Regions from separate parts of the Rahnella sp. R3(2024) genome, predicted to be linked through region 4. Evidence: predicted binding sites of a transcription regulator. Region 4 holds the regulator's gene; each other region holds the start of a gene.

Region 1 (5,418 bases), 880 kb from region 4:
ATATCCGTCAGAACATCACCATTGCGCTGGGGCTGAAAGCGATATTCCTGGTCACCACCATTATGGGGCTGACCGGATTGTGGCTGGCGGTGCTGGCGGATTCCGGCGCAACGGCGCTTGTCACGGCTAACGCCTTACGGTTGTTGCGCAATAAATCACGTTAAGGATGTCGGGCTGGGTTCGGTCTAGAGCCCTTTGCACAGCAGATAGCGGTACGGCAGGTTTTCGGTATCTGACGCCAGCAACCTGTGCTCCATAAAGCGGCAGAAACCCGGAATATCGCGGGTGGTTGCCGGATCATCGGCGACGATCAGCAGGGTTTCCCCGTCTTTCATGGTACGTACCGCTTTGCGAACCATCATTACGGGTTCCGGGCAACGCAGGCCCAGTGCATCAAGCTGATGGTCCGGGTTGATAAAGGGATCGTTCATTTCGTTTCTCAACATCTGGGTGCAGGAATGCGCGGTTGTCTGGCAAAGGCGAACAGTTTAACCCGCAGAATTTCTGGTGCAACTCACGCGGCTCATTGCGCTAAAATTAACCGTTGGATCTGTTGCGCAAACGGTGCGCAAACAGGTACTATGCGCGCCGCACCGAATTATCGGCGCGAAAAGTCACAATATTCTTGGGTTCCCTCACCCCAATTCACTAAAAAGGTCACATCTATGTACTCTTTTACTGCTCAGCAGCGGTTTTCCGCGCTGATATGGCTTTCGCTATTCCACATCGCCATCATCACCTCCAGTAACTATCTGGTTCAGTTGCCCGTCTCCATTTTTGGTTTCCACACCACCTGGGGCGCGTTCACCTTTCCGTTTATTTTTCTGGCCACCGATCTGACCGTCCGTATTTTTGGTGCTCCGCTGGCGCGGCGCATTATTTTGTCGGTGATGGTGCCGGCACTGGCGATCTCCTACGTGATTTCCGCGCTGTTCTTTGAAGCGCAATGGCAGGGTGCAGAAGCACTCAGCAGCCTGAATATCATGGTCGCACGTATCGCCACCGCCAGTTTTATGGCGTATGTGCTGGGGCAAATTCTCGACGTTCACGTGTTTAACCGCCTGCGCCAGAACCGCCGCTGGTGGATAGCGCCGGTCGCCTCGATGTTCCTCGGCAACATCAGCGACACGCTGTCGTTTTTCTTTATCGCCTTCTACAAAAGCAGCGATGCGTTTATGGCCCAGCATTGGGTGGAAATCGCGATGGTGGATTACACGTTCAAAGTGCTGATCTGTCTGGTGTTCTTCCTGCCGATGTACGGCATGCTGCTGAACATGCTGCTCAGGCGTTTGTCCGCACAGGGAAATCACGACCACCCGGCCCTGCGCGCGCACTGAAAATTCGCGGGGGCAAATGGCTCCCCGCTCACCTCGCTAAAAACAAAAATCGCGCCATAATCTGACTTGCATTTGTGGCGTGAATAGGTTGCCATAAGGCCGTTAAATCAACATCTCAGCCTGATAAACAGGTCACTTAAGGAAGCCCGATGCGTAACTTCGCTAAAATGATGGGAATGGCAGTACTGATCGCCGGTCTGACTGCGTGTGACGGGAAGTCCACTGATGCACCGGATGCCAATAAAGCCGCCGCCGCCGCCGCGACAACCGCGCCAGTCAGCCTGCTGGATGGGAAAGTGACTTTCTCCCTGCCGCAGGGAATGAGCGACCAGAGCGGTAAGCTGGGCACGCAGGCAAACAACATGCACGTGTATGCTGACAGCACCGGTCAGAAAGCGGTGATTGTGATCCTCGGCGATAACACCACGGAATCGCTGGAAGTGCTGACTGCCCGTTTGCAGGATCAGCAAAAAGCCCGTGATACCAACTTGCAGGTCGTGACCAACAAATCGATTCAGGTTAACGGACAGACCATGCAGCAGTACGACAGCGTCATCACCTCGGCCGGTCAGAAAGCCTATTCTTCAATCGTGCTGGGTAAAGTGGACAGCCATTTGCTGACGCTGCAAATTACCCTGCCAGCCGACAATCAGCAGCAGGCGCAGGCTGATGCAGAAGCCATTATCAATACGCTGAAAGTGCAGTAAATTCAGGGTCAGTGACACCCTCAGGCGGAGCTCAGGCTCCGCTTTTTTTTATCTCCGTCAGCCACTTTGCTTCTCCGCACGCTCCTCCGTAATAAAAATGTAACAATTCTGTCATAACTCACAGTTCGTTTGCGCGCAAACCGCTAACATGATGTTCGTTTTAGAACACACTTGCTCATGACGAGTCTGACCTGATTTATGCCATCGGAGGCATGTATGCTCAGTATTTTCAAACCCGCACCACACAAAGCTCCCGTGGATGAAAACCACGTCGACCCGCTTTATCGCCGTCTCCGCTGGCAGATTTTCATGGGGATTTTCTTTGGTTACGCCGCCTATTATCTGGTGCGCAAAAACTTCGCACTGGCCATGCCGTACCTGATCGATCAGGGCTTCTCCCGTGGCGATCTCGGTTTTGCGTTATCCGGTATTTCTATTGCGTACGGCATCTCAAAATTCATTATGGGGTCGGTATCAGACCGCTCGAATCCGCGCGTGTTTCTGCCCGCCGGTTTGATTCTGGCTGCGGCTGTGATGCTGTTTATGGGCTTCGTGCCGTGGGCAACCTCAAGCATTGCCATCATGTTTGTTTTGCTGTTCCTGTGTGGCTGGTTCCAGGGCATGGGCTGGCCGCCGTGCGGACGCACCATGGTTCACTGGTGGTCACAGAAAGAACGCGGCGGCGTGGTATCGGTATGGAACTGCGCACATAACGTCGGCGGCGGTATTCCTCCGCTGCTGTTCCTGCTCGGGATGGCATGGTTTAACGACTGGCACGCAGCGCTGTACATGCCTGCTTTCGGCGCGATCCTGCTGGCCGTATTTGCCTTCATGACCATGCGCGATACCCCGCAGTCCTGCGGTTTGCCGCCGATTGAAGAGTACAAAAACGACTATCCGCCGGACTACGTGAAAGAATCGGCTGAGCAGGAACTGACCGCGAAACAGATTTTCATGCAGTACATTTTGCCGAACAAACTGCTGTGGTATATCGCGCTGGCAAACGTATTTGTTTACCTGCTGCGCTACGGCATCCTCGACTGGTCACCGACTTACCTGAAAGAAGTGAAGCATTTCGCGCTGGATAAATCCTCGTGGGCATACTTCCTGTATGAATATGCGGGGATCCCGGGGACGCTGCTGTGCGGCTGGATGTCGGACAAAGTCTTCAAAGGGAATCGCGGCGCAACCGGCGTGTTCTTTATGGTGCTGGTGACCATCGCCACCGTCGTGTACTGGCTGAACCCGGTCGGCAATCCGGGCATTGATATGGCCTGCATGATCACTATCGGCTTCCTGATTTATGGCCCGGTGATGCTGATTGGTTTACACGCGCTGGAGCTGGCACCGAAAAAAGCAGCGGGCACCGCAGCAGGCTTCACCGGTCTGTTTGGTTATCTCGGTGGCTCGGTCGCCGCCAGTGCGATTGTCGGTTACACCGTGGATTACTTCGGCTGGGACGGCGGCTTTATCGTGATGATCGCCGGTTGTGTGCTGGCCGTGCTGCTGCTGGTTCTGACCATGCTCAGTGAAAACAAACACAAAGCGCAGCTGGCTAAAAGTGCCTGATTGAGGATCACCGGCAGCCAAAAGGCACCCCTGGGTGCCTTTTGGTTTTCTACGCCATGGCCTGTGGGATCCGCTTTCCCTGTGCATCAAACAGTAAAACACTGGCGGCATTAAACCCGAACCTGAGGGCGGTATGGCGGGGAAACGAAAGCTGTTTCGACGATTTCATCTTCAGGGCGTGCTCACCAAATGTTGCGTACACCAGCGTCGAATCCCCCTGAAGTTCCGTAAAATCGACCACAACGTCAAACGCATGATCTGTCGCTTCCTCCAGGCGTAACAGCTCGGGGCGGATGGCGAGCGACACCGTCTGTCCGTCCTGCGCCGCCGGGAATTTATCCCCCAGCGGAAACAGCGGCTGCCCGTTAACCCAAAGCTGGCGTCCAACGACCTGCGCCGGGATCACATTGATTTTCGGCGTGCCAATAAAACCGGCAACGAAAAGGCTGGCGGGATGGTTATAAAGCTCAACCGGCGTGCCGATTTGCTCAATATTGCCCTGATTAAGCACCACAATCCTGTCCGCCAGCGTCATCGCCTCGACCTGATCGTGGGTCACGTAAATCATGGTATTTTTCAGGCGGCTATGCAGCTGACTGATTTCCTGTCGCATCTGTACGCGCAGCGCGGCGTCAAGATTCGACAACGGCTCATCAAACAAAAACACTTCCGGCTGCTGGACAATAGAGCGGCCAATCGCCACGCGCTGACGTTGTCCCCCGGAAAGATGCTGCGGTAACCGGTCAAGCATCTCGTCGAGACGTAAAATCAGCGCAGCCTCCTGAATGCGTCGCGCGATTTCCACCGGCGGCGTGCGGATATTCTTCAGGCCAAAAGCCAGATTCTGCCTGACGGTCATGTGCGGATAGAGTGCGTAGGACTGAAATACCATCGACAGTCCGCGTTTTCCGGCGGGCAACCCGGTGACGTCGGTTTCCCCGATGCAGACGGTGCCGGCGCTGAGCTGATCCAGCCCGGCAATCAGGCGCAGCAACGTCGATTTCCCGCAGCCTGAGGGGCCGACCAGCACCAGAAATTCACCGGAACGGATCTCCAGCGACAAATCGGCAATGACGGTGGTTTTGTCATAATACTTTTTGATATTTTTGAGCGTTAAGCCTGACATAACGTTGTCCTTTCAAACCAAAGGGAGCGCGATACGAGGAATTACTCCCCTGCCAGCGCCAGCAGTGCCCGGGTACTTTCGGCAAGTAACGCCGTGGAGTGACGGGTTTCAACATTGAGGCGTAAAAGCGGTTCCGTATTGGAAGCGCGCAAATTAAACCGCCACCGTTCGAATTCCATACTCAGCCCGTCAACGACGCTGACCGTCACCGCCTGGCTGGCATAATGCTCACGCACACGGCGGATGGCTTCTGCGGGCTGGCTGACGGTGAGATTTATCTCGCCGGATACCGGGAAAAGCGCTTTACGGGCGGCAATCAGACCGGACATTTTCTGGCCGGATTTGCTGAGATGTTGCAACATCAGCAAGGCGGGGATCATTCCGCTGTCGCAATAGCCAAAATCGCGGAAATAGTGGTGCGCGCTCATCTCGCCGCCATAGATGGCGTTTTCGCTGCGCATTCTTTCCTTCATAAAGGCATGGCCGGTTTTTGTTTCCACGGCGATACCCTGACGGGCAGCGACAATGTCACGGGTATTCCAGATCAGGCGGGGATCGTGAATGATCTTCTCGCCAGGCGAGCGTTGCAGAAACTGCGCCGCCAGCATGCCGACGATGTAATAGGCCTCCACGTAGTCCCCCTGCTCATCAAAAATGAAGCAGCGATCAAAATCGCCAT
Region 2 (5,418 bases), 1.3 Mb from region 4:
ACACGATATCTCCAGCGCTGAAGATGAAAGGCTGACCCACGTCGCTTTCGACAATATTCGTAAAGTGGAGGAAAAACTCCCGGCGTTTCTGGCCTCATCACGGGCGCATCAGGATGACGTCAGTCTGGCGCTGATTGAGGGCGACGGCGGCATCGGCATGGCTATCCGTCAGCTCATCTCCGATTACCAGAAACAGCTTACCGTTAACATCGACATCGGTGAGGGGCTGCGCGCCACTAACCGCAGCATTTTCAACGCCACACTCTGGGGAATGGGCAGCGGCGTGACGCTCACCATCCTGCTGCTGGGTTTCTTTGCGCTGGTCACCATCCGCCGCGTACGGAAAAGCCTGCTGGCCATCGGGGATATCATGACCATCGCCAGCGAACGGCTGGATTTGACGGTGAGCGCCGATGCCAGCCGTCATGACGAAGTGGGCAACATGGCCCGCGCCTTCAACAGCCTGATGCAACGCGTCTCCGGAGCACTGTTGTCCGTGAGTGCGGCGTCACAGTCGGTCAGCAGCGCGTCGGCACAAATCGCGGCCGGTAACGAAGATCTCTCCTCGCGCACCGAGCAGCAGGCCGCCTCGCTGGAACAGACCGCCGCCAGCATGACCGAGCTCAGCGAGACGGTTCGCCAGACCGCCGACAACACGCGTCAGGCCAGCCAGCTGGCGGGCAACATGAATGCGCTGTCGGAGAAAAGTGCCTCCTCGCTGGAAACCATGCTGAGCACCATGGGCGATATCCGCAGCAGTTCCCGCAAAGTCACCGAGATCATCACGCTTATCGAGGGCATCGCCTTCCAGACCAATATTCTGGCGTTGAACGCCGCCGTGGAAGCGGCACGCGCCGGTGAGCACGGAAAAGGATTTGCTGTGGTGGCCGGTGAGGTCAGAAATCTGTCACAGCGTTCGACCACCGCCGCGCGTGAAATAAAAGAACTGATCGACCTCTCCTACAGCCTGATCGAAGCCGGTGCCCATCAGGCGGGCGATGTCGGCGAGAACATGAACTCGATGGGCAACGCCATCCGTCAGGTTACGGATCTGGTGAACGAGATTGCCGCTGCGGCTACCGAGCAGAGTCAGGGGATTTCTCAGGTGCATCAGGCCGTTAATCAGATGGATGATGTGACCCAGCAGAACGCCGCGCTGGTGGAAGAAGCCTCTTCAGCCTCACGCTCGTTGCAGGATCAGGCCGACGGCCTGGCGCGGCTGGTGGGTGAATTCCGCCTGAGCGACGCCACCGGTCAGCGTCAGTCCTTCGTAAAACCGGCGCAGACGCTGGCTGCACTGCCGCGCACCCAAAAACCGGGCACTCCGCCACACAATGAGGCCGACTGGCAACGTTTCTGATCAGGCTTTTACCGTCGTCTTATTACAGGGAGAACAGCATTATGGATAATCTTGAGGAGCACGCAGACCATCTGGAAAAGCACAAGGCATTGGTGGAGAGCTTTGAACAGATGGCGGCGCTGGTGAATCAGCTTGCCACCGGGGAATACCGGTCGCTGGATCTGTACATCAATAACTGCCGCCATTTTCGCGATCGCAGCCTGGAAGTTCAGGCAGTGCTGGCAGATAAATGTTTTGAAACTTACCTGATGCGCCACGATATAACGCTGTATTACAGCATTCACAGCGTGAATATGGCCTTTGGCATGATGACCAATATGCTGGAAAACCTGAAAAGATTCTTGTCCTGAGAACGCGTTAAACAGTGCCAGATACCTGACACGGAGCATGTGAAGGGTCACCCTGAAGATTCGCGAGTATTTTCAGGGTGTTTTTGTATTCATCGCCGTGATAACTGGCAGCCAGTCGCGGTGCGAAATTGATGAATTGGGTTAGCTGACGCGGCCAGCCACCAAATCCTGCGCACAGGCCCACGCGGAACTCCACGCCCACTGAAAATTGTAACCGCCCAGCCAGCCAGTCACGTCCACCACTTCACCGATAAAGTACAAACCCGGCACTTTCGCAGCGGCCATGGTTTTAGAAGACAACTCCCTGGTATCGACACCGCCGAGCGTCACTTCTGCCGTGCGGTAACCTTCGGTGCCGTTCGGCTGCACCTGCCAGTTTTGCAGTTGTTCAACCAGCTCCGCCTGCTGCGGCACGTTGAGCTGTTTGAGCGTCACGTCCGGCAACTGGCCGAGCGTTTGCAGACATTCCACCAGACGCTTCGGCAGTTGCATCGCCAGCGTATTTTTCAGGCTTTGATTGGGATGTTCCTGCCGCTGCTCATTGAGAAACGCCGCCAGATCGACATCAGGCAGTAAGTTAACGCTCACAAACTCACCAGGCAGCCAGTAGCTGGAAAGCTGTAAAACGGCCGGGCCGGACATGCCGCGATGGGTAAAGAGAATGCTTTCACGGAAAACCGTGCCGTCTTCTGCGGTCAGCACCGCAGGCACTGACACGCCCGAGAGGGTTTGCAGGTGATCCAACAGCGGTTTGTGCAGGGTAAAGGGCACCAGACCGGCGCGGGTCGGCAATACTTTCAGCCCAAACTGCTCCGCCAGACGGTAACCGAACGGCGTCGCGCCCAGTCCCGGCATGGAAAGCCCTCCGCTTGCAACAACAAGTGAGTGAGTGCTTACAGTTGAGCCGTTCACCTTGATGACAAAGCCATTTTCCGTTTTCTGTACGTCGGAAATCTCACTGCGCAACCGGACATCGACATTGCCCAGTTCGCATTCTTTATCCAGCAGCGCCACAATTTGCTGCGCGGAGTCATCGCAAAAAAGCTGACCGAGGGTTTTCTCGTGCCAGGCGATGTTGTAGCGGTTGACCATGTCGATAAAATCCCACTGGGTGTAACGCGCCAGGGCGGATTTGCAGAAATGCGGGTTTTCGGAAAGATAGGCGGCCGGTTCGGCATACAGATTAGTAAAATTGCAGCGTCCGCCCCCCGACATCAAAATTTTACGTCCGGTTTTCTTACCATTATCCAGCAGCAGAACCCGGCAGCCACCCTGTCCGGCCTGCGCTGCACAGAACATGCCTGCCGCACCCGCACCTATGACTACCACATCAACCTGTTCCACTTTTGGCCTCTCTTTCCGGAAAATTCAGCTACGTTTTAAATAGGATACGCCCTGCGCACAGGAGGATTTTGACCGCTGCGCGTCGCGGATTGTAAGGGACTGACGGGGTATAAACCAGTCACAGGGGCATTGCATGAGGCAAAGTAAGCAAATGTTTCAGACTGCAAAGACCCAACAACCTGCTGATTAATAAATAGTTAATCTACATTGCAACATTTTTTGAACTGTTTTTAATCAAAAAAATGTCATATTTTCCTTTTATCGGCCCCCTGTTCTCGCAGATAATGCGCGGCGTTCATGACCACTAACTGGCGTAACAATTATGCTGCATCTATTTGCCGGGTTGGATATTCATACCGGTTCGTTATTGATTCTCGCGTTACTGTTTGTCCTGTTCTATGAAGCCATTAACGGTTTTCATGATACGGCCAATGCAGTAGCAACCGTCATCTATACCCGGGCAATGCGTTCGCAATTAGCGGTCGTGATGGCGGGTGTGTTTAACTTTCTTGGCGTCATACTCGGTGGTTTGAGTGTGGCTTATGCCATCGTCCATTTGCTTCCAACCGATCTTCTGCTCAACGTGGGTTCCACTCATGGCCTTGCCATGGTGTTCTCGATGTTACTGGCAGCGATCATCTGGAACCTCGGCACCTGGTATTTCGGCCTGCCGGCGTCCAGCTCCCATACGCTGATCGGCGCCATCATTGGTGTCGGGTTGACCAATGCATTAATGACTCACACGTCCGTGGTCGATGCATTAAACATCCCAAAAATGATCGGTATTTTTGCCTCTCTGATTATCTCGCCTCTGGTCGGGATGATTGTGGCGGGGACCATGATTTTCCTGTTACGTCGCTACTGGAGCAGCAACAAGAAACATGCCCGTATCCACCTGACGCCTGCTGAACGTGAAAAGAAAGACGGCAAGAAAAAGCCGCCGTTCTGGACCCGTATTGGTCTGATCCTGTCGGCTATCGGCGTGAGCTTCTCTCACGGCGCTAACGACGGTCAGAAAGGCATCGGTCTTATCATGCTGGTTCTGATTGGTGTAGCTCCGGCAGGTTTTGTGCTGAACATGAGCGCCACCGGTTACGACATTACCCGTACCCGCGACGCCGTGACGCACCTCGGGCAGTATTATCAGCAGCACGTTGATGCGGTACCCCACGTGGTAGCACAAACGCCACTGGTGCCTGCGCCAGACGTGAATATCGCCCCGACCGATGCAGCAAAAGTGTTCCATTGCGACAGCAGCCATGCGCTTGATGCTATTGGCCGTGCGCAAACTCTGCTGACCAATCTTCCGTCCTACAGCGCATTGTCACCGGATGAACGCAGCCATATGCGTCGCCTGCTGATGTGCGTGTCTGATACGGCAGATAAAGTCGCTAAGCTGCCGGAAACGTCACCTGCGGATAAACGCTTCCTGGGTGAACTGAAAACCGACATTCTTCAAACCGTGGAATATGCTCCGATCTGGATCATCATCGCTGTGGCTCTGGCACTGGCGCTGGGCACCATGATTGGCTGGAAGCGCGTTGCGACCACCATTGGCGAGAAGATTGGTAAGAAAGGCATGACCTACGCACAGGGTCTGTCAGCACAGCTTACTGCGGCGGTGTCTATCGGTGTTGCCAGCTACACGGGTATGCCGGTTTCCACGACACACGTGTTGTCCTCTGCGGTGGCGGGCACCATGATTGTGGACGGTGGCGGTGTGCAGTCGAAGACCGTGAAAAACATCGCGATGGCCTGGATCTTAACCCTGCCAGTCTCGATTGTCCTTTCCGGCCTGTTGTACTGGATTGCGCTGAAGCTCATCTGATAAGCGTCTGAATCTCGGTTCAGAATAGAAAAAGGCGACCTGTGTTGAACAAGGTCGCCTTTTTTATTTCCTTTTTCACACATCCTCACAACGATTATTCAGATTTAATACCAGATGAGCATCGCCATCATACTGATGAGAATAAGCCCTACCAGCGCTGTCGTCAGAACAAACTGACCGCGCACCCGCTCACAACGGCGGATAAATTCAGGATCGTGATGTTCAACGTAGCGCTGAGCATAAATATAACGCACCAGCCTGATTTGCTTACTCGGTTGCCCGTGAGACGTAAAGAATCCACCGCCATCAACATATTGATACAGCAGGGGATCACATCCCCGAAGAACCACCAGCAATGCGCGCAAAGAAGAATAATAGCGCAGCATATTCACCACACACACAAAACACAAAGCCCAAAATAGCGCAACGGGACTGATCATGATTCCCCCTCAAGGCGAACTCACCCCGCGCACTGCGGCCATCAACTCTGCCGCACACCCGACGTTTCGCCCTGCCTTTCCGCGATTTCACACCCC
Region 3 (5,418 bases), 2.6 Mb from region 4:
TGCGGCGCTTCAGACGCCCCGCCCTCGCGCACAAACATACAGCGCAGGGAAAGCTTGGTGGCGGTGTCGCAGGAATAGCCCTGCAAGGCCACAAGATTCTTCTCTTTATCGAGATTCGGCGTGTTATCACGATCGTAGCCATACAGCCCCATGTGATCGCGACGTGCACTTTCACCAATCACAAACACCACGTACATGTCTTTGGCATCTGCCGGTTCGTTATAGGTGAAATGTTTGGCCGGATCGAACAGGTTTTTGGTGTCTTCCGCCTGGCTGTAGCTGCTGTAGACATACAGCCCCAGCGCCGAAAGCCAGTTGGACGGCGAATAAGTACCCGCCACCACGCCGCCGTAGCTTGCCATCATGCGGTTATTCACCAGATCATGACGATCCTGCACTTTGCCCATCATTTGCAGCGGCAGGTAACAGAGCAAACCGGAGACGACCAGCAGAACGAGTTTCACTGCCAGTTTTTTCAGGGTGGTTTCTCTGAATGCCGCGCCGGGCATGGTGCTCAGCCACAACAGCAGTACCGGGATCAGGCTGACCAGCACCGTCCAGGCGATGAAATGGGTTCCGATGGATTCTTTCGATAAATCAATGGAATCTGACGCCAGTGCCGCCGCCAAAATACCGTAACCGATATCGACGTTGAACAGGATCATGTAGTAGCTGGCCGCGGCGGAAGAGATCACCACCACGCTCATCAGAATGCGGAAGACCGTTTTCCCGGTAAACGACAGCAGCACACACAGGAAATAGACCAGCGCAAAGGCGGCCAGCATTTCAACGGCGATCGACAACGCATTGTCATAGTGCAACTGGGAGTAACGTCGGAAGAAAATCGGAAGGTTAAGCAGGATCCCAAGATAAAGCGCAATGAACAGAAAAATGCTCTGTTGCGAAAGTAATCGTAATTTTTGCATTGGTAATAAATGGCTCTTTGGTGAGTCTGTTTACGTCATGTTGACCGCTCGTACCGGAGGATTGAAAACACTCCTTAGGACTATTCAGACTCCGGGCCGCGTATTTTCGTTCAAATTCATTCGTTTCTTCCAATGTGATAATGTAACAGGATTAACGAAACCTTTATCTTTCAGTGAGATAATGCTGATAATTTTCTTACACCTGCTGCCCGTTTCTTACGTTTATTGAGAAACTACTGAGAAAGCTTGTGCTCTTCGCGCGGGAAAGTGAGCGTGAAGCGGGTTTCCCCCTGCGCGGAACTCACCACCCGAACGCTGCCCTGATGCAGCGCCATAATGGCCTGCACGATGGACAACCCCAGCCCGCTGGAGCTGCCGCCTTCGCTGCGCGAAGCATCGGCGCGATAGAAACGGTCAAACAGTTTGCCGAGTTTTTCAGGCGGGATCGGGTCACCCTGGCTTATCACATGGATATCCATGCCTTTCCCATGAGACTCTGCGCGCACGCAGATTGCCGTTCCCTGATGCGCATAGCGCACGGCATTGGCGACAAGATTACTGAGCGCACGCTGGAACAAAATGGCATCGGCGTAAACAATCCCCTCCCCTGCGCTGTGCAACGTCATCTCGCGCTCTTCCGCCAGTCCTTCGAAATACTCCTGAATACGGGTCATTTCCGCCGACACATCAATACTGGTGAGGGTCAGCACCGAACGCGCATCGGTGGCGCGCGCCAGGAACAGGATGTTTTCCACCATGCGCGAAATACGCTCCAGTTCTTCCATGTTGTTCGCCAGCAGCGTTTCATATTCCTCGGTGCTGCGCGGCTGATACAGCGCCACCTGACAATGCCCCATCAGCGCGCCCACCGGCGTGCGGATCTCATGCGCCAGATCGGCGGAGAACTGCGTCAGACGCTGATAACCTTCCGCCAGCCTTTCCAGCATGTCGTTAAAGGAATAGATCAACTGCTGCAATTCCTGCGGCGCATTTTCACTGCTCAGACGGGTGGATAAACTGGCCGGATGAATTTTCGTTGCCTCCTGCGCCATCTGCCGCAGCGGGCGCAGCCCCCGGCGGATGACGCCATAGCCCAGCGCGGCAATCAGAAAATAGGCAAACAGCACTGCGCCGGTTATCTGCCAGCGGAACGTTGACAGCATCCGCGCTTCGCCGGTCATAAAGTGCGCCGCGGTGATCTCCACCGTGCTGCCATCCTGCATTCTGACGGCGGCACGGGCAAAGCGCACCGGCGTGCCGTCGGGCGCAGAGAGGCTATGCACGGTGCCAAGGGTTAACGGCTGGCCGTCCGGCACCGGTGCCACTGCCGGTAACTGTAAACGCGAGGGATTGACGTTAATCAGCGCAGGCTGCCCGCTGAGGCGGAAGGTCAGAATATCGCGCTCGTTGCCGAGCATATTTTCGAACAGGCCGGGGTTGTGGCTGAGCTGTGACAGCGGAAATTCGCTCGCCAGCAAATGACGGAAATACTGCACGCGGCCGCTGACCTGATAATCGGCGCGGCGCACCAGCTCTTTTTCCAGCGAATAATAGAGGTACACCCCGACGGCGCTCACCACCAGAGAGGCTAACAGTGCAAACAGCAGCGTGGCCCGCAGCGTCAGGGACATCGCGCGTTGTGGTGTTGATTTCGCAGCAAATTCAGTCATGGCGCACTTCGCAGACATAGCCGATGCCGCGCACGGTATGGATCAGTTTGACCTCAAAGGCGCGGTCGATTTTGGCGCGCAGGCGTTTGATGGCCACATCCACCACGTTGGTGTCGCTGTCAAAATTCATATCCCACACCTGAGACGCGATCATGGTGCGCGACAGCACTTCGCCTTCGCGGCGCATCAGCAAATGCAGCAGCATAAATTCTTTGTTGGTCAGCGCGATGGTCTGATCCTGACGGGTGACGCGACGGCGAAGCAGATCGAGATTGAGATCGGCGACGCTGTAGATATCCGGCTCACGGGCGGCGGGACGGCGCAGCAGCGTGCGAATACGCAGCACCAGTTCGGTGAAGGAGAAAGGTTTGATGAGGTAATCGTCTGCGCCCAACTCCAGACCGTGAATACGATCCTGCACTTCGTCGCGTGCGGTCAGGAACAGCACCGGCACGTCGCTTTTTTTACGCAGCACTTCCATCACCTGCCAGCCATCAAGCCCCGGCAGCATGACGTCAAGGATCACCGCGTCGTAACCGTCCTCGAGCGCCAGAAACAGCCCGTCTGCGCCGTTACGCGCCAGATCCACGCTGTAACCCGCTTCGGTCAGCCCTTTTTTCAGGTAATCGCCTGTGCTGACATCATCTTCTATCACCAGTATCCGCATTCAGGCCCTCAGCGCCGCATGACCATTCACCCAAAGAATGATTCCTGGGAAGTTTATCAGTTTCGTCAGACACCTTTGATGACAATTTTGTCATCAACTTGTCATCTGCCAATCCCGGTTTATCGTCCACTCTTAATGAAGTCATTCCTCACTGCCTCGTGCAGTGATACCTCTACCTGAATGAAAATACGTAAGAAACTGGAGAGTTAAACATGAACACACCAACACGTCTGGCCGGTCTGTTACTCGGTTCATTGCTGATGTGCAGCGGCATGACATCTGCCTTTGCTGCGGACAACGTCATCAAACCTACGCGCGGAACCATTGAATCCGTTAATGATTCCTCCATGCAGATCACCACCCGTCAGGGCGATAAGCTGGACGTTAAACTGACCGATCAGACCAAAATCAACGCGGTGACGAAAGGCCAGATCAGCGACATCAAAGCGGACAGCTTCATCGGTACCGCGGCCGTTCCACAGGCCAACGGCACCCTGAAAGCGCTGGAAGTGCACGTCTTCGCGCCAAGCCTGCGCGGCAGCGGCGAAGGGTTCAACCCGTTTGAATCCGCCGATGGCAAAATCAATACCATGACTAACGGTACCGTCGGCAAACTGGTGAACACCAATGGCCGCACGCTGACCGTGAAATATCATGACGCAGAAAAAACGGTTGTAGTGCCTGACGATGTGCCGGTGGTTCTGCTGGCGCCGGGCGACCGCAGCCTGCTGAAACCTGGGACTAAAATCGTACTGTTTGCGATGAAAGACGATAAAGGCGCACTGGTTGCCCGTGGTATCGCCGCCGGTAAAGATGGCGTCGCACCGCCGATGTAACCCTTTAGCACGCTGCTCCGGCGGGCCGTGTCTGTCAGCCGGAGTAAGTTGTTTTTGAAGAACTGCGCAGGGTGAATCCTCCCTCATTCATGTTGCGCAGTTTCTCATTACGCAGGAGTTTATCCGTGAAATCTCAACCCTCCCCGCTGCGTACCTCCTCTGCACAAAGTGCCTCCCCGCCGCCCTCTTTGCCGAAAAAAAAGCGTATTCATCCCTGGCCGGTTCGCCTGTGCCACTGGATTAATCTTTTCGCGATGATCGGCATGGTGATGAGCGGCTGGGGAATTTATAACGCCGACCCGATTTTTTCTTTTACCTTTCCGCAAAGCACCACCCTCGGCGGCTGGCTGGGTGGCAACATTGCCTGGCATCTGGCGGTGATGTGGCTGATGGCGGCCAACGCCCTGTTTTATGTGCTGTGGGGGCTGTTCACCGGCCATTTCAGGCGTGACTTTTTCCCGTTCAGCCCACGTTCTGTCTGGCGGGATACGGTCCGTGCCGTGACGTTCAGGCTGCCGCACAAACTCGGCCAGTACAACGCGGTGCAAAAGCTGATGTACGTCGGCGTGCTGCTGCTCGGCCTGCTGCTGGTGCTCTCAGGGTTGTCTATCTGGAAACCGGTTCAGTTCAGCGGCCTGGTGTGGCTGTTTGGCGGTTTTGATATCGCCCGTTATGTCCATTTCTTTGCCATGAGCGGCGTGATGCTGTTCGTGGTGGTTCACGTGGTGATGGTGTTGCTGGTGCCGAAAACGTTCGTTGCCATGATCACCGGTGGCAAAAAAATCAGTACGCAGGAGAACACGGATGAGTGAAAAATCAGACCGGCCAAAAATCATTGTTGAGCCCGACCAGCGCAAACAGCTGGTGAATATTCAGCGCCGTCTGTTGCTGCGTTCCGGCCTGACGCTGGGCGCGGTATCGATGCTGACCGGCTGTAATTTGCAGGACGGCGATCAGGTCGACAAAGTGCTGTGGGCGATGTCGCGCTGGAACGATCGGGTTCAGGGCTGGCTGTTCAGCGGTCAGAAACTGGCGCAAACCTACCGCGAAGATCAGATAACCACGCCGTTCCGCTTCAATGCTTTTTATCCGGAATACAACGTTCCGGAGATAGACATCCCCAATTACCGGCTGGAAGTCTCCGGACTGGTGCAGAAAAAAGCGCCGTGGACGCTGGAACAATTGCAGCGCCTGCCGCAGGAAAGCCAGATCACCCGTCTGATTTGCATTGAAGGCTGGAGCGCCATCGGCCAGTGGAAAGGCGTGCCGCTGAAAACCTTCCTGCAACATATCGGGGCGGATCTCACCGCCAAATATGT
Region 4 (5,418 bases):
GCCGGTTCGCTGCGTGCCAGTTGCTGCAATTGCGGCGCGGCAGCCAAATTTTCCTGCTCTGCGGCGGTCAGTTGCTGCTGAGACTGCTGAAGTTTTTGCTGTACCTGCTGCCACTGTTGCAGCCAGTTAAGATCCTGCTGGCGCTGCTGCGCCTGCCGGCTGAGGCTGATTTCCTGTGCGTTCAGCTCAGTCAGTTCTGTTTCCAGCGCCTGGCGCTGTTCTTCGCTAAGCAGTTCGATACCGGCCATGCGTTGATGCAAACCGTCCAGGGTGACGCGTGCCTCTTTATGCTGTTCAAATACGCGTTCTGACAGCAGACCGTAGATTTCGGTGCCGGTGAGTTCTTCCAGCAGCTCGGCGCGGTCGTTGGCGTCGGCATTCAGAAACGCCGCGAACTGGCCCTGCGACAACATCATCGATTTGGTGAAACGGCCAAAATCCAGTCCGGTCAGTTCGGCGATGGCATCGAGTTTATCGCGCACTTTATCTGCCAGAATTTTGCCGTCGGCCAGCAAGGCCAGCTCGACTTTTGGCGCCTGTAAATTGCCGTCCGGTGAGTTTTTCGCGCGGCGCTGGCTCCAGAATGCGCGATAGCCGATGCCTTTCACTTCAAACTCCACTTCGGCCAGTGACTCGGCGGTATGGCGGGTCATCAGTTCATTCTGACTTGGCGTGACGTTCAGGCGTGGCGTCTGATGATATAGCGCCAGACAAATGGCATCGAGCAGGGTGGTTTTCCCCGCGCCGGTCGGGCCGGTGATGGCGAATAAACCGTTGCTGGCGAACGGCTCGGCGGTGAAATCAATTTTCCATTCGCCTGCCAGCGAGTTCAGGTTTTTTAAACGCAGGCTGAGAATTTTCATTGTGCGCTGCCCTCCGTGCTCTGACCGCTGGTGACCTGTTCGACAACCTGGGCGAACAGCGTGCGCATCCGCGTCTGGCGCGGTTCATCCGTATCCGCTTCCAGCGACAATCTGCGTTCAAAAACGTCGCTGACGCTCAGCTCGCTGAGGGTTTCTTTTTCCTGCTGTTCGATGCTGTGAATCCGTTGTTCTTTACTGCGGCGCAGTAACACGACCTCCACCGGCAGTTCGGCGGTCAGCGCCTGAATGCGGCGCTGAATATCGCTGAGATAATCCTGCGTCGCCACTTCAATATCCAGCCAGACCGGTTTTGTAGCATCGCCTCCGGTGAAGTGCGCCAGCTGCTGTTCAATCTCCGCCAGCGAGCCTTTGATGATTTGCATCGGCTGGAAAACGGGGATCTCCAGCGTGTCGATGGCGTTGAGCGTGGCACCGTCGAAATCCAGCAGATAGACGCTTTTGACTTTGCTCAGCTCATCAAAACTGAGCGGAATAGGGGAACCGCTGTAACGGATATGTTCCGTTTTCGCCACGCACTGCGCGCGGTGGATATGGCCGAGCGCCACGTAGTCCACCGGCGGGAACGCCTGCGCCGGAAAGGCGTCAAGAGTCCCTATATAGATGTCGCGCACGGAATCAGAGGTGCTGACGCCAACGGTGGTCAGATGGCCGGTGGCGATGATCGGCAGCGGCAGACCCAGTTGGTCGCGTTTGGCCTGCGCAGCGTGCCACAGCGCATCATAATGCGCGGCAATGGCTTCCTGTAAGGCCAGCTGTTTGTCGCTGCCGGATTGCCCTGCCTGACTGGCGATTAAATCGCGCGGGCGTAAAAAGGGGATCGCGCAGAGTACGGCTCCCGGCGTACCATTGCGCTGATTTAACACCAGCACTTGCTCAGACAGATCTTCGCCGACGGTGGCGATCACCCGGGTATTGAGACAGGAAAGCAGCTCGCGGGACTCATTTAACGTGGCGACGGAATCATGATTACCGGCCAGCACAATCAGCTGACAGCCGGTGCGTTGTAATTCCACCACGAAGCGGTTATACAGTTCGCGGGCATAGCTCGGCGGTGAGCCGGTATCGAAAATGTCACCGGCCACGATCACGGCATCAACCTGATGATTTTCCACCTGTTCCGTCAGCCAGCGCAGAAAGGCCTGGTGCTCGGCGGCGCGGCTTTTGGTAAAGAAATACTGGCCAAGATGCCAGTCTGAGGTGTGGATCAGGCGCATGAAACTCCCTGTGGTTCGCGGTGCGGTAACAATGGCGCAAAGTATAAACGCCGACGGGGGACGATGTCCTGAGAAAATCGGACGTATTTCAGCAAGATGGCTGTTAAATTGCCGGGTAATGAACCATCCTTTCTATTCATAAATCTGTCACAAAACTGACGCATAATGGCGCCCGCAATCAAATAAAAGATCGCTAACCTATTGGCAGGACCTACGATGGCTAGACGTATATTAGTGGTTGAAGACGAAGCTCCTATTCGTGAAATGGTGTGTTTTGTACTGGAACAAAATGGCTATCAGGCTGTTGAAGCTGAAGATTTTGATTCCGCAGTGGCCCAGCTGGTCGAGCCTTATCCTGAGCTTATCCTGCTCGACTGGATGTTACCGGGCGGTTCCGGTATTCAGTTTATTAAGCACCTTAAACGTGAAGCCCTGACCCGCGAAATCCCGGTGATGATGCTGACCGCACGCGGTGAAGAAGAAGATCGGGTGCGCGGCCTCGAAGTGGGTGCCGATGATTACATCACCAAACCGTTTTCTCCGAAAGAACTGGTTGCCCGCATCAAAGCGGTAATGCGCCGCATTTCTCCGATGGCGGTGGAAGAGGTGATCGACATGCAGGGGCTGAGCCTGGATCCTTCCTCTCACCGGGTGATGGCCAACGAGCAGGCGCTCGACATGGGGCCGACCGAATTCAAATTATTACACTTCTTTATGACCCACTCAGAACGTGTTTACAGCCGCGAACAGTTGCTGAATAACGTCTGGGGCACTAACGTTTATGTGGAAGATCGCACCGTGGACGTGCATATTCGTCGTTTACGTAAAGCGCTGGAAACCAGTGGACATGACAGAATGATTCAGACTGTCCGTGGCACGGGATACCGTTTCTCAACGCGTTATTAATCCCCACAGCGGAGAATCTGTGTGTTAGAACGTTTGTCATGGAAACGGCTGGCCGGCGAATTTTTCCTCTTTTGCCTGCCAGCGATCATTCTCGGCATTTTTGTCGGCCATTTTGGCTGGCTTCTCTTTGCGTCGCTGCTGGCGGCGCTGGGCTGGAACTATTACAACCAGCTTAAACTCTCACATTGGCTGTGGCTTGACCGCAGCATCACCCCGCCAAACGGGCGCTGGAGCTGGGAGCCGCTGTTCTACGGGCTGAACCAGATGCAGATGCGTAACCGTCGTCGTCGTCGCGAATTAGGGCAATTGATTAAACGTTTTCGCAGCGGTGCAGAATCGTTACCTGATGCGGTGGTGCTGACCACCGAAGAGGGCAATATTTTCTGGTGTAACGGTCTGGCGCAGGAACTGCTGGGCTTTCGCTGGCCGGAAGACAACGGGCAGCACATCTTTAACCTTTTGCGCTATCCGGAGTTTCGCGCCTGGATCCAGGCCCGGGATTTCAGCCGTGCACTGAATCTTCAGCTGAATAATGAGCATTACGTGGAGTTTCGCGTGATGCCTTATTCTGAAGGGCAATTACTGATGGTGGCGCGGGATGTCACGCAAATGCGTCAGCTCGAAGGCGCGCGACGCAACTTCTTCGCTAACGTCAGCCATGAGCTGCGTACGCCGCTGACCGTTTTGCAGGGCTATCTGGAAATGATGGAAGACGCCAAGCTGGAAGAGCCGTTTCGTTCCAAAGCGCTGGATACCATGCAGGAGCAGACGCGACGCATGGACGGGCTGGTAAAACAGTTGCTGACGCTGTCGAAAATAGAAGCCTCTGCCAATATGGATTTGCACGAGAAAGTCGATATTCCGGTGATGCTCGGCATGCTGGAGCGTGAAGTGCAAACGCTGAGCGGCGGCCAGCATGAGGTTGTATTCCGTATAAACGACAAGCTGAAGGTCTTTGGCAACGAAGATCAACTGCGCAGCGCGGTTTCCAATCTGGTGTACAACGCGGTGAATCACACCCCGGCGGGCACCCGCATTGAAGTCAGCTGGCAGCAAACGCCGCACGGCGCGCAGTTCCAGATAAGCGACAACGGGCCGGGTATTGCGCCTCAGCACCTTCCGCGCCTGACCGAACGTTTCTATCGCGTAGACAAAGCGCGCTCCCGCCAGACCGGTGGCAGCGGGCTGGGCCTGGCGATCGTCAAACATGCCCTGAGCCATCACAACGCCAGGCTGGAAGTCATGAGCGAAGTGGGTGTCGGCACCCGCTTTATGTTTACGCTGGCGCCGCGGTTGATTGTTCCGCAAGACGCCGGTGCGCAAGCTTCCATTAAGCCTTAACCCTCTCAAGCCTGTTATCTGTGGATTTCAGGCTTTCTTACTCTCTTCCAAATGAACATTTCCTCTAAATGAACATTCTTCCCGCTAACGTGAATTTTATTCATGTCTCATGAAGATTCCTCTGTTGCTGATAAGCGTGCTGCATGACACTATCCAATCAAAGACGTTTAGACATCCAGATGTCTATATATAACGCAACGCAATTATTTACTTTGTAAATCATTGGTATTCCGCCATACGCCGCGGGGTGCCTAAAAGGAGTCATGCATGCAACGTACAACCCCTCCATTCCGCGCCGACGTTGTCGGCAGTTTTCTGCGCCCGCTGGCGATTAAAGAAGCGCGTAAACAGTTTCAGGCTGGCGAGATTGATGCCGCTCAGCTGCGCGCTGTGGAAGACACTGAAATTCGTCGCGTGGTGGATTTGCAGCGTGAAGCCGGTCTGCAGGTGGTCACTGACGGCGAATTCCGCCGGGCGTGGTGGCACTTCGATTTCTTCGAAGGGCTGGACGGCGTGGAAGGTTACGACGCGGTGCAGGGGATCCAGTTCAACGGCGTACAAACGAAAGCACGCAGCATTAAAGTGGTGAGTAAACTCGGTTTTGGCGCACACCCGATGCTGGAAGATTTCCGCTTCCTGAAAAGCATCAGTGGCAGCGCGGTGCCAAAAATGACCATTCCAAGTCCGAGTGTGATGCATTTTCGCGGTGGCCGTGACGCCATCAGCAAAGAGGTTTACCCCGACCTGAAGGAGTATTTTGACGATCTGGCACAGGTTTACCGTGACGCCATCAGGGCGTTTTACGATGCCGGTTGCCGTTATCTGCAACTCGACGATACGGTCTGGGCGTACCTGTGTTCAGAAGATCAGAAGAAGCAAATCCGCGAACGTGGGGATTCTCCGGAAGAGTTAGCACGCACTTACGCAGACGTGCTGAATAAAGCCATCGCCGGGAAACCTGACGATCTGGTGATTGGTCTGCATGTTTGTCGTGGCAACTTCCGCTCCACCTGGATTTCAGAAGGCGGCTATGAGCCGGTCGCGGAGATCCTGTTTGGCGGCGTGAACATCGA

What was found. Region 4 encodes PhoB, which activates phosphate uptake and scavenging genes when phosphate is short. Its sites were predicted from a motif close to CTGTCATAAAACTGNCNNAT; they were not measured.
Region 1: the regulator PhoB is predicted to act here: its motif matches at 2,142-2,161, upstream of glpT (glycerol-3-phosphate transporter).
Region 2: the regulator PhoB is predicted to act here: its motif matches at 3,286-3,305, upstream of pitA (inorganic phosphate transporter PitA).
Region 3: the regulator PhoB is predicted to act here: its motif matches at 3,351-3,370, upstream of ABSH60_RS02855 (heavy metal response regulator transcription factor).

The regions. Positions count from the first base shown of each region.
Region 1 is NZ_JBHGBU010000001.1:2,344,922-2,350,339, reverse strand. Features, by position in the region: gene ABSH60_RS10680 (zinc/cadmium/mercury/lead-transporting ATPase) at 1-164, shown strand, start outside; gene tusA (sulfurtransferase TusA) at 186-431, opposite strand; gene ABSH60_RS10670 (7-cyano-7-deazaguanine/7-aminomethyl-7-deazaguanine transporter) at 666-1,337, shown strand; gene ABSH60_RS10665 (DcrB family lipoprotein) at 1,487-2,044, shown strand; gene glpT (glycerol-3-phosphate transporter) at 2,261-3,613, shown strand; gene ABSH60_RS10655 (sn-glycerol-3-phosphate ABC transporter ATP-binding protein UgpC) at 3,663-4,739, opposite strand; gene ABSH60_RS10650 (phosphomannomutase CpsG) at 4,781-5,418, opposite strand, start outside.
Region 2 is NZ_JBHGBU010000001.1:1,897,255-1,902,672, forward strand. Features, by position in the region: gene ABSH60_RS08635 (methyl-accepting chemotaxis protein) at 1-1,360, shown strand, start outside; gene ABSH60_RS08640 (hypothetical protein) at 1,402-1,710, shown strand; gene ABSH60_RS08645 (aminoacetone oxidase family FAD-binding enzyme) at 1,852-3,054, opposite strand; gene pitA (inorganic phosphate transporter PitA) at 3,377-4,882, shown strand; gene uspB (universal stress protein UspB) at 4,987-5,322, opposite strand; gene ABSH60_RS08660 (hypothetical protein) at 5,321-5,418, shown strand, end outside.
Region 3 is NZ_JBHGBU010000001.1:648,725-654,142, forward strand. Features, by position in the region: gene eptB (kdo(2)-lipid A phosphoethanolamine 7''-transferase) at 1-926, opposite strand, end outside; gene ABSH60_RS02850 (heavy metal sensor histidine kinase) at 1,160-2,596, opposite strand; gene ABSH60_RS02855 (heavy metal response regulator transcription factor) at 2,589-3,263, opposite strand; gene ABSH60_RS02860 (hypothetical protein) at 3,476-4,099, shown strand; gene ABSH60_RS02865 (cytochrome b/b6 domain-containing protein) at 4,246-4,911, shown strand; gene ABSH60_RS02870 (molybdopterin-dependent oxidoreductase) at 4,904-5,418, shown strand, end outside.
Region 4 is NZ_JBHGBU010000001.1:3,226,945-3,232,362, forward strand. Features, by position in the region: gene sbcC (exonuclease subunit SbcC) at 1-863, opposite strand, end outside; gene sbcD (exonuclease subunit SbcD) at 860-2,098, opposite strand; gene phoB (phosphate response regulator transcription factor PhoB) at 2,315-3,004, shown strand; gene phoR (phosphate regulon sensor histidine kinase PhoR) at 3,026-4,345, shown strand; gene ABSH60_RS14525 (cobalamin-independent methionine synthase II family protein) at 4,613-5,418, shown strand, end outside.